2 linked regions of the Prochlorococcus marinus CUG1415 genome follow. The protein of the gene in region 1 binds, or shares a complex with, the protein of each later gene. Links are inferred from orthologs where the notes say so. Each region holds a gene or a part of one and is shown on either strand. Other genes may lie near its edges.

What was found.
Region 2: the proteins of HA143_RS01590 (region 1) and nuoH are in contact, whole or in part, in a crystal structure (PDB 6Y11), measured with the Thermus thermophilus proteins. The link is inferred for Prochlorococcus marinus CUG1415 from one-to-one orthologs. Residues at the interface, in WP_096411117.1 of Thermus thermophilus: Arg16, Glu17, Gly18, Leu24, Leu27, Val28, Trp30, Gly31, Arg32, Asn34, Ser35, Trp37, Thr54, Asp55, Ala56, Asp59, Ala61, Arg62, Phe63, Gly64, Glu66, Val67, Phe68, Arg69, Ala70, Ser71, Arg73, Gln74, Ala75, Asp76; in WP_096411122.1 of Thermus thermophilus: Arg36, Val44, Arg45, Met46, Gly47, Pro48, Asn49, Arg50, Val51, Leu57, Gln58, Ala61, Asp62, Ile64, Lys65, Ile67, Phe68, Lys69, Glu70, Ile72, Val74, Glu223, Ala224, Glu225, His233, Thr234, Glu235, Tyr236, Ser237, Trp241.

What each region holds. Positions count from the first base shown.
Region 1 is NZ_JAAORL010000001.1:286,417-295,168, forward strand. What follows is about bases 5,870-8,752. They hold HA143_RS01590 (NADH dehydrogenase subunit K), read right to left. Parts: upstream 7,745-8,752; coding sequence 6,995-7,744; downstream 5,870-6,994. Other genes in these bases: HA143_RS01580 (gluconeogenesis factor YvcK family protein), read left to right, coding at 5,870-6,468; HA143_RS01585 (NAD(P)H-quinone oxidoreductase subunit J), read right to left, coding at 6,465-6,995; HA143_RS01595 (NAD(P)H-quinone oxidoreductase subunit 3), read right to left, coding at 7,735-8,097; HA143_RS01600 (rubredoxin), read left to right, coding at 8,174-8,602; HA143_RS01605 (photosynthesis system II assembly factor Ycf48), read left to right, coding at 8,612-8,752. Outside these bases: HA143_RS01555 (NUDIX hydrolase), read right to left, coding at 1-463; folK (2-amino-4-hydroxy-6-hydroxymethyldihydropteridine diphosphokinase), read right to left, coding at 511-1,077; bchD (magnesium chelatase ATPase subunit D), read left to right, coding at 1,126-3,303; HA143_RS01570 (MlaD family protein), read right to left, coding at 3,311-4,156; HA143_RS01575 (ABC transporter ATP-binding protein), read right to left, coding at 4,162-4,884; more of HA143_RS01580, read left to right, coding at 5,083-5,869. UniProt on the Escherichia coli protein: NDH-1 shuttles electrons from NADH, via FMN and iron-sulfur (Fe-S) centers, to quinones in the respiratory chain. The immediate electron acceptor for the enzyme in this species is ubiquinone.
Region 2 is NZ_JAAORL010000001.1:164,018-170,388, forward strand. What follows is about bases 226-3,130. They hold nuoH (NADH-quinone oxidoreductase subunit NuoH), read right to left. Parts: upstream 2,285-3,130; coding sequence 1,166-2,284; downstream 226-1,165. Other genes in these bases: HA143_RS00900 (NADH-quinone oxidoreductase subunit J), read right to left, coding at 226-457; ndhI (NAD(P)H-quinone oxidoreductase subunit I), read right to left, coding at 471-1,097; HA143_RS00915 (citrate synthase), read right to left, coding at 2,360-3,130. In the rest of the region: more of HA143_RS00900, read right to left, coding at 1-225; more of HA143_RS00915, read right to left, coding at 3,131-3,505; HA143_RS00920 (hypothetical protein), read right to left, coding at 3,630-5,090; HA143_RS00925 (rhodanese-like domain-containing protein), read left to right, coding at 5,180-5,530; trpB (tryptophan synthase subunit beta), read right to left, coding at 5,531-6,371. UniProt on the Escherichia coli protein: NDH-1 shuttles electrons from NADH, via FMN and iron-sulfur (Fe-S) centers, to quinones in the respiratory chain. The immediate electron acceptor for the enzyme in this species is believed to be ubiquinone.

The sequences.
Region 1 (8,752 bases):
GATCCAAAATAAGTACTTCTATATCTTCATCTAAATCTCCTTTAACCTCGGACTTTAGTTTGCTTAAATCACGCGCTAGAAATAAATAAATTTCTTCATCTGCATAACCAGGAGCTGGGACAAGAGTTCCTAATTCATCCCATTTGTCAGCACTAAATCCAGTTTCTTCTTGAATTTCTCTTTTAATTGAATTAATAGGTGTTTCACCTATTTCTAATGTTCCTGCTGGAAATTCTAATAAATATCTTGCAACAGCAAATCTATATTGCCGGAGAATTATAACTTTATTATCTTTTGTAATCGGTACAGCTAAAGCAGCACCAGGATGCTTTATGTATCCATATTCACCTTCATGCCCATTTGGTAGTTGAATTCTATTAATTTCAAAACTAAATTTTTTTGACTTTAACTCTGATATTTTTTCTTTAAAAATTGATTTTTTTTTAAGTTTTTTATTGCCCATAATTTTTAAATAAAAATAGCCTAACAGTTATTTTTTGGTTTTGTAAATTAAGTAATAGACCATCTTTGGTTATCAAATTTATTGATTTTTTGGCTTCTACTTAAGATCTCAGATAGTGGGGTAATAACAAAATTACGATTCATAAATCTGGGATGAGGTAATGCTAATTCCTCATCAATTGTATGTAAATCTTCCCACCATAGAATATCTAAATCAAGACATCTTGATAGCCATTTCTCCCCCCTTGGTGTTTTTTCTCTTCCAAAAAAATATTCTAATTTCTTTAGCTTTTTTAAGAGTAATTTTGCATTTTTTGTTGATGGCTTTGGAAAATCGTTACTTTTAACAAGGACAAGAGTATTAAGATAGTTTGGCTGTTCATGTTCAACTCCATGCGGTGATGTCTCATATATTGAAGACCATAAAAAGCTTGCTTTAGATTTTTTGTTTTCTTCGTGTTTAGTATTGGATTCATCTCCCCAAACTTTTATAATTTCTTCTAATTTTGGTTTGCAGAGTAAAAAGGACTCTAAAGGACTTCCGAATTTACTATCAATATTTGCTCCAAGGGATATACATAGTCCATTTTTGATATTAAGATTTGATAATTCCACTACAAAAAACAAAGTTATTGGATAAATTCTATATCAGACATTTTTAAAGTGATTTTGAATTCAGAATTAAAAGGAAAAGAAGAAATAAAAGATTTAATGAAATCAAAGGATTCTTTTAGAGCTTTTCCTTTGGCTGCTATTACTGGACATAGCTTATTGAAATTATCTTTACTCCTTGGTGCCGTTGACCCAAGTTTAGGTGGAGTGATTATTGCTGGTGGTAGAGGTACTGGTAAGTCTGTATTGGCGAGAGGGCTCCATAATTTGATTCCGCCTATAGAAGTATTAGATACTGAATCAGTAATTGGAATGTTAAGTCAAGTTAGTACTTCATTAAGACCTGTTGGAAGAAACCTAGATCCAAATAGACCAGAGGAATGGGATATTAATACTAATAAATTGTTACAGGACACAATTGGGAGTGATTACCTGAATCAAATTGAAGAAATTCCTAAAAAAGTAAGAGAGGCACCATTTATTCAAGTGCCTATTGGAATTACTGAAGATAGACTTGTTGGATCAATTGATGTTGCTGCCTCATTAAATACGGGTGAACAAGTTTTTCAGCCTGGAATTTTGGCGGAAGCTCATAGAGGTGTTCTTTATGTAGACGATATAAATTTATTGGATGATGGAATTGTAAATTTAATTCTTGAAGCTATAGGAAGAGAGCAAAATAATATTGAAAGAGATGGTTTGAGTCTTTCTCATCCTTGTAAATCCCTTTTAATAGCAACTTATAACCCTGAAGAAGGCGCTTTAAGAGATCATGTTTTAGATCGTTTTGCAATTGTGCTTTCCGCCAATCAATCTATTGATAATACTCAAAGAGTTGAAATAACAAAATCTGTTTTATCACATGCGGAAAATAATATTAAATTTTCAGAAAAATGGTCCGAAGAATCTGATAATTTATCCACTCAATTAATTTTGGCAAGGCAATGGTTAAAGGATGTGAAGATAACAAAAGAGCAAATAACCTATTTAGTGAATGAAGCTCTTAGAGGAGGAGTAGAAGGACATAGATCAGAATTGTTTGCAGTAAAAGTAGCTAAAGCGAATGCAGCTCTTCGAGGCGATGAGAATGTAAATTCTGAGGATCTAAAAGTCGCAGTAAGATTAGTTATCCTTCCACGTGCAATGCAAATACCACCTGAAGATGATGAGATTGAACCCCCGCCTCCAGAGGATCAGAACCCGCCACCCCCGCCTCAATCAAATAATGATGAATCTGAACCTGAGGCTAATGAAAATGATGATAATCAAGAGCAAGAACAAGAAGAAGATAATTCTGATGGAGAAGAAGAATCTACTCCCGAAATACCAGAAGAATTTATATTAGATCCCGAAGCATGTATGGTTGATCCTGATTTATTACTTTTTTCATCAGCTAAAGCTAAAGCAGGAAATAGTGGAAGTAGATCTGTGATATTTAGTGATAGTAGAGGAAGATATGTAAAACCTATTATTCCAAGAGGTAAAGTAAAAAGAATTGCGGTAGATGCAACTCTTCGAGCTGCAGCTCCATATCAAAAATCAAGAAGATTAAGGAATCCCAATAAATCGATCATTATTGAAGAAAATGATTTTAGGGCAAAGCTTCTTCAAAAGAAGGCGGGTGCTTTAGTTATTTTTCTCGTGGACGCTAGTGGCTCTATGGCTCTTAATAGAATGCAAAGTGCTAAAGGCGCAGTAATAAGACTTTTAACTGAGGCATATGAGAATAGAGATGAAGTAGCTCTTATTCCTTTTAGAGGTAATCAGGCAGAAGTTCTTTTGCCACCAACAAGATCTATAACTGCAGCAAAAAGAAGGTTAGAAACAATGCCTTGCGGTGGTGGATCGCCTTTAGCTCATGGACTAACACAATCAGCGAAAGTAGCAAAAAATGCTCTTTCCACAGGAGATATAGGGCAAGTTATTGTTGTTGGAATTACTGATGGAAGAGGAAATGTACCATTAGGATTATCTCTTGGACACAATGAGGTTGAAGAAAAAGATAATGAAAATGAAAATGTCAATTTAAAGCAAGAGGTTCTTGATATAGCTGCAAAATATCCCATGCTTGGTATAAAACTCTTAATAATTGATACAGAGAGAAAATTTATTGCAAGTGGCTTTGGTAAAGAATTAGCAGAGGCAGCTAATGGGAAATATGTCCAACTTCCAAAAGCTACAGATAAAGCAATCGCAGCTATGGCTTTAAATGCTATAAATGAATTCTAGAGATTACTTATGGATAAATTTCGTTAAGGAATTTTGAAAGCCCAATAGTTAAATCTCTTATGGATTTCGTGAATTCTTTATCTTTCGTTAATTTTTCAAAATCATCACTCATATCATCTATTTTGCTGGAGATAGATCTTGCAGAATTAATTGTCAATTTAATGTCATTCAGGGTTTCTTTGTCATCGATAGTAGACAAAATGTTATTCAAATGATTAGCAGCAATTGTAATTTCTTTTATTAAAGGTTCAACTCTTTTGATTTCTTGTTTCGATAAATAAATTAATTCATCAAGGTTTTCTTGTGTTTGATCAAATTGTTCGATTGAGTTTACTATGTTTTCAATTAAGTTTTCTTGATTTGATTCTTTTAAAAGTTGACTTATTCTATTAGTTATGTTTGAAAGACTTGATAGTGGTTTCCCGGTGATAATATCTCCCTGACAAATAATTAATTTGGTATTGCAATTTTCAGCTGTTGGTTTTGCAATATTTTTAGGTAGTGATTTTTCACTAGTCTCTAAAGCGACTTGCACATCTCCTCCTAGGAAAGAATTCGTTACTACCTTTGCAAATGCTGGCCTAGGAAGAATAATGTCTGGATTATTTAAAACTATTTTGGCTTTAATTGATTCATTAGTAAATAAGATATCTTCTATTGATCCTACTAAAATTCCTCTGTAAGTAACTGGAGACTTTTTTGATAAACCGCTTGCGTTGTTAAATTCAGCAAAGAGGTGCCAATTTTTTGAATTTAATCTTATTCCTCTTAGCCAAAAAGAAAAAAATGTGAATATTAAAATTCCTCCTAATAAGGAAAAACCAACAATCGAATCTCGTAAGCTTCTACGCATAATTTCTAAATGTCTTTGGGTTGCATTGGACCATCAAGTTTCCCGTGCTTAAATTGAAATACATACGGATCATTACTTTCTTTAAATTCATCAATCGAACCTCCCCATCTAAACTTGCCTCCGTAAAGCATTAAAACTTTATCTGCAGTCCTTTCTATAGTACTAAGAACATGGCTAACCACAATAGATGATCCGTTTGCTTTATCATTTGTCTTATTAATTAAATCTTCAATTCTTGATGAGGCAATTGGATCAAGACCTGCAGTTGGTTCATCAAAAAGTAATAAGGGTTTAGTATTTGTATTAAGAGTTTGATCCGTAATTAACGCTCTAGCAAAACTCACTCTTTTTTGCATGCCTCCACTTAATTCATTTGGAAGTTTATTCTCAACATTAAATAATCCTACCTCAGCTAAACATTCACATACGATCTCATGGATTAACTTTTTAGATAGGTCTTTATTTCTTTTAAGGAGAAAACCTACATTTTCTTCAATAGTTAAAGATCCTAATAATGCTGGGTTCTGAAAAACTAGTCTTACATCAGGAGGATTATTTTGATCTAATCTCAAATATGTTTGTTTCTCACCAAATATTCTTAATTCTCCTTTAGTAGGTAAAATCAGTCCTGCTAATATTTTTAAGATAGTTGATTTGCCAGAACCTGAGGGGCCAACAATAGCTAATTTTTCTCCATCATTAAGTTCAAAATTTAGTTGATTAAGCACATTAACCACCCCCCAGCTTATCGAGAGGTTTTTTGTCTCAACTACATGCTTTGATTCTGTCAAAACCTAAATTAAAGAAAAAGTTATCTTCAATTATATTTTGCCTATTTTTTGCAATAAAAAAGGATGTATGAATTTGATTTATAATATATCTATATAGTTTTTAAATTTGAGAAAAAATAATTTAAGAGGTTTTAAATGAATAAGCGTAAAAAAAGAGTTAGAAGATATTATAGAAATTTTAAAAAGTCTAATTTTGCCTTTTTAAACAAAATTTTAAGAATTTTGAGTTGGCTTTTACCAGGACTGGTAATAAAAAGATGGCTGGTTACATCTGCGATAGGATTTTTGACTACATTATTAGGGCTGGCAATTTGGACAAACTTGAGACCACTTTATTGGCTTATTGAAACATTTTTTTGGTTAATGACAGGTTTAACTAGTTTCTTGCCTGTTTCATTTTTGGGACCATTGATTTTTCTTATTGGACTTTTATTAATAGGGATTGGACAAAATAGAAGTATTAATTCTATTCAAAAAGCGCTTGTTCCTGAAAAAAATACAGTTTTAGTTGATGCATTAAGAGTTAAGAGTAAATTAAACAGAGGTCCTAATATTGTTGCAATTGGTGGAGGTACAGGCTTATCTACTTTATTGAAAGGCTTAAAAAATTACAGCAGTAATATTACTGCAATAGTAACTGTATCCGATGATGGTGGAAGTAGTGGAATTCTTAGAAAACAATTAGGTGTGCAACCTCCAGGAGATATTAGAAATTGTTTGGCTGCCTTATCAAACGAAGAACCTATTTTAACTAGATTGTTTCAATATAGATTTTCGGGAGGAAGTGGTCTTGAGGGACATAGTTTTGGAAATCTATTTTTGTCAGCGTTAACAACAATTACAGGTAGTTTAGAAAAAGCAGTTCAAGCCTCTAGCAAGGTTTTGGCGGTACAAGGTCAAGTTTTGCCTGCAACAAATATTGATGTTATGTTATGGGCCGAATTAGAGGATGGTGAAAAAATTTTTGGGGAAAGCAAAATCAGCAAATCTCGAAAATTAATTTCAAGGATTGGTTACCTACCAGAAAATCCTTCTGCTCTCCCTAGCGCTCTAGAATCTATTAAAGACGCTGAGTTGATTGTTCTTGGGCCAGGTAGTTTATACACTTCTTTATTACCTAACTTATTAGTACCAGAGATAGTAGATGCTTTATTGCAAAGTAATGCTCCCAAAATTTACATCAGTAATTTGATGACTCAGCCTGGAGAAACAGATGGGCTTGATGTTTACCAACATATTAAATCAATAGAAAAACAATTATCAAATTTTGGAGTTAATACTCGAATTTTTAACGCAATCTTATCGCAGATCCAATTTGAAAAGTCTCCACTTGTAGATTATTACGAAAGTAGAGGGGCAGAACCTGTTAAATGTAATAAAGAAAAATTATTATCTGAGGGTTATTATGTTTTGCAGGCACCATTATATTCAAGAAGAATAACTCCTACTCTTAGACATGATCCGAGAAGACTAGCAAGAGCAGTTATGTTTATATACCGCAAATTAAAGAAACTAAACTAATAAGCATCTTGAAGTTCATAGAAATCTGGTTGGATATAGTCTTTTCGCAATGGCCACCCTCTCCAGTCTTCAGGCATTAAAAGTCTTTTTGGATTTGGATGATCAATAAAATTTATTCCATACATGTCATATGTTTCTCTTTCTTGCCAATCACTCCCTTTAAAAATTTTATACAAACTAGGTATTGATAAATCAGAATCTCTTTTTAAGAAAACTTTTAATCTAACCTCTTTAATCTTTTCGATTTTTTGTAAGTCATCAACAGTTATAAAATGATAAAAACTAACAAGATTTTTGCCTGGACCCTCATCGTAGCCACCTTGACATTGGAGATAGTTGAAACCGTAATTTTTTAAAGCAGATACTGCTTCATATAATTTTCTAGGTTCAACAGAAATATTTTCTATTCCTATATGATCATTAGCTAATGATTGATTTGGAATTCCATCTTTAGATAAATTTTGACTTACAAATCCCTCTTTTTCTATTGAGGTATCAGATGATTTGGCTAAACCGTCTTGTTCCATTAATCCTCTTTAATATTGATAATTTCTGGTTTTGAGGTGATCTCAGGTAATTCAGTTATTTTTTCTTTTTGGGAGGAAGGGATAACATTCGTTGAGATTTTGTTTAGATATTCACCAGTATTTTCAGAGAAAACAAGATTCATTTCATGATCAGATGTAATGTACCTGTGGGTTTGCTCTGTTTTTGTTCTCTCTAAAATTGATTCATTACCAACTTTTTTTCTTAATTTTATTACAGCATCAAAGATTGCTTCTGGCCTTGGTGGACATCCTGGAAGGTATAAATCAACAGGGATCAATTTATCAACTCCTCTGACAGCAGTAGTAGAATCTGCGCTAAACATCCCTCCTGTGATTGTACAAGCACCCATTGCAATCACATATTTTGGCTCAGGCATCTGCTCATAAAGTCTTACTAGGGCGGGAGCCATCTTCATAGTTACTGTACCTGCAACTATTAATAAATCTGCTTGTCTTGGCGAGCTTCTTGGTACTAATCCAAACCTATCAAAATCAAATCTAGATCCAATTAGGGCAGCAAATTCAATAAAACAACAGGCTGTGCCATATAGGAGAGGCCAAAGACTACTTAGTCTAGCCCAATTATGAAGATCGTCTAAACTTGTTAGGATAATATTTTCACTTAAATCTGTGGTAACTTGTGGCTCACCAAGAGGGTTACAAGTGCCTTCTCTGATGTCTCTAATTGCTTTTGGGGATAATTGTGGGTTCAATTTTTTTAACTCCATTCTAAAGCACCTTTTCTCCATGCGTAAGCCAGAGCAATTACTAGTATTGCAATGAATATCAAAGCCTCAATAAAAGCTAATAAGCCTAATCTATTAAAGGCAACAGCCCAAGGATAAAGGAATACTGTCTCCACATCAAATATAACGAAAACTAAGGCGAACATGTAATAACGAATATTAAATTGAATCCATGCTCCTCCAATAGGCTCCATTCCCGATTCATATGTTAGTTTTCTTTCACCAGTTCTACCTTTAGGTGCAACAATGAGATTAGTAACAAGAGCTAATATTGGAACAGCAGCAGCAATTAATAGAAAGCCTAAAAAATATTCATAGCCAGTTAATAGAAACATATTAAAAAATAATTTTGAATAAGAGTCGCTTAATTAAGCAAAATCTTTTAAAGTTCTTAAAGAACAATAATAAACCGTGAGTGAAAACATTCAACCAGCCTCTGAGGAAAACAAAATAGTTGAAAACTTTCAGAAAGAAAATCTTTCAGAAAACTCTTCAGGAGTAAATGTTGAACAACCTTACATTAATCTAGAACAAAATAGATTCGAATGTAGAAGTTGTGGATACATTTATGATCCATCTGAAGGAAATAAAAAATTAAATATACCTAAAAATACGCCTTTCTCAGAATTAGATGGTAATACATTCGTTTGTCCCGTTTGCAGAGCGGGTAAGAACTTTTATAAAGATATAGGTCCAAAATCTAAACCTAGTGGTTTTGAAGAAAATTTAACTTACGGATTTGGTTTCAATAGCCTACCTCCTGGCCAAAAAAATATATTAATTTTTGGAGGTTTAGCATTTGCAGCTGCATGTTTCCTTTCTTTATACTCTTTGCATTAAAATAATAAAATGAAAAAATTTCTTACCAGTATTCCTAATCTTCTTTTATCTTTACTCCTTTGTTTTGTCTTGAGCAGTTGTTCCTCTACAGGAGTAAAGGTGAACGATAGCAGCCCTTGGAAAACAATTCAATTTGAAGACCAGGCAAAT
Region 2 (6,371 bases), 130 kb from region 1 along the record:
AAGCTAATTCAAATGGGAGTAAATAATCACTAAATAGATGCTCACCAATCCTGATAGTTGATTCTTCTCCTATAGAGTTTTGAGGGCTTGCTAGGCTCCATACATTTGTCAAGTCAACTCTTATTAAAAGGCTTAGTAGGGTTAAGCATATCGATGTTGATATGATTCTTCTTGATTTAATATCATTGATAGGTTTTAAATCTTCTTGTTTATTGACTAACATTATCGCAAAAATTATTAATACATTCACTGCACCGACATAAACTAAAACTTGTGCTGCAGCAACAAAACTTGCATTTAAAAGTAAATATAATCCTGCAACACTCATGAAAACTCCTCCAAGCAGAAAGGCTGAATAGACAATACTTTCGAGCAATACAACACCAAGTGCTCCAATCAGAACAACTAAAGATAGAACTGTAAAACAAATAATTTGAGTTGTTATTGCAATGGACATAAATTAATGGAAATTAATTGTTTGGATTAGAAATTTTATCTTTATTTTCATTGGAGGCTGGTTTCATCCAATCATAAACTTCTTCAGGTAATTTACCAACTCTAATATCTGAAGCTGGGATTTCATGAGGGTCCATTACTCCTTTTGGGAGATAAGCAAGTTCTCTTAGTGGTTTTACTGACGGATCTGTTGTGACGTTTGTAGGGAGTCTTCCAAGTGCGATATTATCGAAATTAAGATTGTGTCTGTCGAAAGTAGCTAATTCATATTCTTCGGTCATTGATAGACAATTAGTTGGACAATATTCAACACAATTTCCGCAAAATATACATACTCCAAAATCTATTGAATAATTTCTAAGTTCCTTTTTTTTTGTTTCTTTATTCATAACCCAGTCGACTACAGGCAGATTTATGGGACATACTCTTACACAAACTTCGCAAGCGATACATTTATCAAATTCATAATGTATCCTTCCTCTATATCTTTCAGAAGGTATTAGTTTTTCATATGGATATTGGACAGTAACAGGTCTTCTTCGAAGATGGTCAAAAGTTACTGATAAGCCATTATATAAGTATTTGCCAGCACTAAAAGCCTCTTTTATATAGCTATTTACTTGTTGAAGGAAATTGTTCATTTTGAAAAATTCACTTAGTTATTTTATTTTAGTGGATTAATGTTTAATTTAAGTATATTTACTCAAATTTAGCCACCAAAGAATTGTGGAAAAGCAAGTTTTAATCCTGCAGTTATCAAAAGATTAGCAAGAGAAATTGGAAGAAGAAACTTCCATCCAAGATCTAACAGTTGATCTATTCTTACTCTAGGGGTTGTCCAACGTAATAATATTGCAATGAAAACTAAAAGATATGCTTTTAAAACAGTCATTACAATTCCTATTGATGCAGTGAAAACTTGTATGAATGGTGTATTAATGGGCAAATTAAGTAAATTAGCTATTAATTCAACGGGAATAGGAAAACCCCATCCTCCTAAATAAAGTATTGATACCAATAATGCTGAAAGAATTAGATTAATGTAGCTACCAAGGTAGAACAAAGCGAATTTCATTCCTGCATATTCCGTTTGATATCCTGCAACTAATTCTTCTTCAGCTTCGGGCAAGTCAAATGGAAGTCGTTCACATTCTGCAAGAGCACAAATCCAAAAGACTATAAAACCAACTGGTTGTCTCCAAATATTCCAACTAAGGATTCCAGCCCCACTTTGTTGGTTAACTATGTCAATAGTACTTAGAGAATTTGTCATTAGGACAATAGCCAGTACAGATAAAGCTAAAGGTATTTCGTAACTTATAGATTGAGCAGCTGCTCTTAATCCCCCTAATAATGAATATTTATTATTTGATGCATATCCGCTCATAAGTAGTCCAATTGGCTGGATACTGCTTAAAGCAATCCATAGGAAAATTCCAATACCAACGTTACTTATAAGAAGGTTTTGTCCAAAAGGAACAATTAGCCAGGAGAGAATCACTGGGACAAGTACTAAAATAGGTCCTGCAGTGAAGAGAATCCCATCTGCTTTAGCCGGAATAATATCCTCTTTGACCAGTAACTTAAGACCGTCTGCAATTGGTTGGAGTACACCAAGTGCTCCTGCATATTCGGGGCCTATTCTTTGTTGAGCAGCAGCAGATATCTTTCTTTCAAGCCAAACTGTTACTAAAACTCCAACAACTGCTGCAACTAAAACTAAGAGCATAGGTAGAGGGAGCCAAATTATATGCGCGATCTCACTAGAAATGCCAAAACCTTTTAAGAATTCATTAAAACTATATTCGAGATCTAATCCGTATTCCAAAATTTTGATGTTATTTACTTAATACATTAACTCTTCACAAACGATATGTGTGTTTTTTATGAAAAGCTGCAAATATTATTCTCTATTTTCTAAGCTGATCCATTCCCTTGGAGCTGAACCAGTATAGATTTGAGATGGTCTAAAAATTCTATTTGCTCCAAGTTGCTCTCTCCAATGAGCTAACCAGCCAGCAACTCTAGATATGGCAAAAATTGGAGTAAATAAATCACGAGGAATACCAAGTTTCCTATAAACAAGACCGGAATAAAAGTCTACGTTAGGAAATATACCCTTTGGGCCAAGTCTTGGTATTGCTTCTGCTTCTAATGATTTGGCAACTTCATACATTTCATCTGCTCCAAATCTAATAAAAAGTTCTTCTGCTAGTTTTTGAAGAATAATTGCTCTTGGATCTTTGACTTTATATTCCCTATGACCAAAGCCCATTATCTTACTTTTGTGTTTTATTGCGTTATCCAAAAAAGAAGCTGCATTTTCTGGGGTTTGGATTTCTTCTAACATCGCGATCACATCTTCATTAGCTCCTCCATGAAGCGGGCCAGCCAAAGTTCCTACTGCAGAAGCTATGACAGCATATGGATCTGTAAGAGTGCTTGCAGTCACTCTAGCGCTAAATGTACTGGCGTTTAAACTATGTTCGGCATGTAGAATTAAACACCTATCAAAAACTTTTGCAGCTATCGGATCTTGTTCTTTTTCAGTAAGCATGTAAAGAAAATTTGAGGAGTATGTTAAATCATCTCGAGGTTGAATAGGGTCTTGTCCTTTTCTAATAAGTTGAAAAGCGGCAATCATTGTGGGTATTTTTGCTATAAGTCTTATCACTGCGTTGTAGATGTAATTAGGATCATCTATTGCTCTACGTGAATAGAAAAGGCCTAAGGAAGCTGCACTAGACTGAAGAGCGTCCATAGGATGACCTGTCGCAGGGAAACATTTCATCATATCTCTGACTCTAAAACTTAACCTGCGATGCATCTGAACTTCTAGTTCAAAATCTCTAAGTTGAGTAGCTGTAGGTAATTCACCCCAAATCAATAAATAAGCAGTTTCTAAAAAACTGCTTTTTTTGGAAAGTTCTTCTATGGAGTAGCCTCGATACAATAATTGACCTTTGTTGCCGTCAATATCACAGATAGATGAATTAGTAACTGGGACACCCTCTAATCCTGGTTTTAAAATTATTTTGTTGTTATCCAATTTCTTAATGCAATATCAAATACTTATAGAACAAAGATAGTCAAATAATTTTTAATTAACCACAAATTATTAAATTCTAGAAAATATAAATTGATTCTTTTTTGAGTTTATTTGAATAAAATTATTAAAGTATTTTTAAACTGATTTCTTTATAAAAAATTGGATTTTTTTCAGGAATAGATTGTTTTAATATTTCTAGAAATTCATTATTTGATATTTTAAAAATATTTCTAATAAGAAAATTCAGATCTTCCAAATCAGGCAAATATTCAATTTTATTAGAATTTGCCCCTTTGATATCAACGTTTGCAAAAAGAAAAGAAGATTTATCTTTCTTACTTTTTAGGTTAAAAAATTTCTTTGAGATTGCTTCTAGTTTTTTAACATCAATTAAATAATTACTGATGGTTTGTAAACCTGCTGAATCTACTGAATAGATATTTTCATAAGTTAATTGTTTTATTACATCATTTTTTTCTTCAAGAATATCTTTAGAATATATCGAGTAAATATCATCATTTTGTCTCAATGTATATTTGTTGAAATCTTTTAGTGTTTTCATATCACTTAAATCAAGTTGATCTTCATTATCTTTCTCAAATGTGATAAGCCAATCTTTACTGGAATTGAGAATTAAAATATTTTGATCTGCTTTTTGATTAAACTCTTCAAGAAAACTGTTTTCAAAATCATTTATTAAAGGTTTTAGATATTTTTCAAAGTTTTTTAAATCACTAAAAAGTGAAACTTGAGGATTATCTTTATTACTATTATCTTTATATATTAGGTTATCGTAAGCAGAAATATCAAGATTTTTTTTATTATTTAGTAAATATGATTTTAAAATTAAATGTTTATTTTTTAAGTGAAATGTTGTAGCTATAAAGTCTTCATTCCTCTCTGGAAAAATTTCATTATTAGAAAATATACTTTTTCCAAAATTTTCTGCGAATAATATATTTTTCTCGTTTTTAAGTCCTGAAATTTCTTTTTTATATTTTGATTTTTTATCTTTTAAAGCATCAATATTATGAAAACAATTTAAAATTAATTTCTTATTGGATGAAGCAATAATATAATCATCCTCAGTATGATAAATATAGTTAAGATAATTTAGTTTATTTTCTCTATTAATTTTAATTATTTCATTAGGCTGATCAATTTTATTAGATAGATGCAATATATCATCTAAGTTTTTTTCTGGCTTAATTTTGAAAACTATTAAAATATCATCTTTAAACTTTTTTTTATTTTCAGAAGTTGAGATTAATAGTTCGTTATTATAAATATCTTCTAATTTATTGTTGCCTAGATCTATACCTAAGTAATCTAATACAGAATTTTCTATTGAAATCAATTTATCTTGATTTTTTAGATTTTTATCTTTTTCAATATTATTAGTAAGATTCGAAATATCGAAATTTGAAATGAATAATAATTTATTATCTTCTGGTAAATAGTTTAATATATTTAGTTGCTCAATATTTGTAGTTTGCTGCTTATTTTTATTAGTAGAAATTTTTTTAAAACTAAAAAAAAGTAATAAAGATAATAATAGTATTATTGCTACTACTTTAACTTTCATTATCAATGTTTATTTTTATTGTTAACAATAAATTTACTCATGCAACTTAATTTATTAAATTGTAAATAACACATCATTTATCCTTGCAATTGGGAAATTATCCAAAATCTATAAATGCTTCTAGTCTCAATGATTGGTTTAATTCTGAGAACGAAAATCCAGTCTTAATTGATGTAAGAGAACAGTCAGAGCTTGAAATAGCTTGTTTCTCAAAAGACTTTTTACATATACCAATTAGTAAAGTCACATGTGAATACGTTGAAGAAATATTTGCTGGTTTATTAGACAGGGAAATCGTTGTTACCTGTCATGCAGGAATAAGAAGTTATAACTTTTGTCAATGGTCCTTAGATAATAATATTGTGAGCGAAATATGGAATTTGGAGGAGGGTATTGATGGATGGAGTAGATATATTGATCCATCAATTCCTAGATATTGATTAAATCTCTAATGAAGATGCAACAGTGTTAACATCTTTGTCACCTCTTCCAGAGCAATTGATAACTATATGAGTATCTTTCTCAAGAGTAGGGCATAATTTATCTAACCAAGCAAAGGCATGGGAGGTTTCAAGTGCTGGTATGATTCCTTCAAGTTCACTAACAAGTCTCAAAGCATCTAGAGCTTCTTGATCTGTAACTGCTCCATATTCTGCTCTACCTATATCTTTTAAATGGCTATGTTCAGGCCCTACTCCAGGGTAATCTAAACCTGCACTAATGGAGTGGGCCTCTTGTACTTGACCATTATCATCTTGTAACAGAAGACTCATGGATCCATGCAAAATTCCAACTGATCCTTTAGTGATAGTTGCAGCGTGTTTATCAGTATCAACTCCGCTTCCTGCGGCTTCAACTCCAATTAGGCGTACAGATGATTCTTTAACGAAAGGATGGAAAAGGCCCATTGCATTTGATCCCCCACCTACACAAGCAAGTAAAATATCGGGTAAAGATCCAAACGATTCCAGGCATTGTTTCTTAGTTTCTTCTCCAATAACTGCATGAAAATCTCTCACAATCTTTGGGAAAGGGTGTGGGCCCGCAACAGATCCTAAAATGTAGTGAGTGGTTTCTACATTAGAAACCCAATCTCTAATAGCTTCACTAGTGGCATCTTTAAGTGTTGCAGTTCCAGAATTTACAACCTTAACTTCAGCTCCTAGCAGTTTCATTCGAAAGACATTGAGGGATTGCCTTTTTATATCCTCAGCACCCATATAGATAATACATTTCAAGCCAAATCTCGCACAAACAGTAGCCGTAGCAACTCCATGTTGA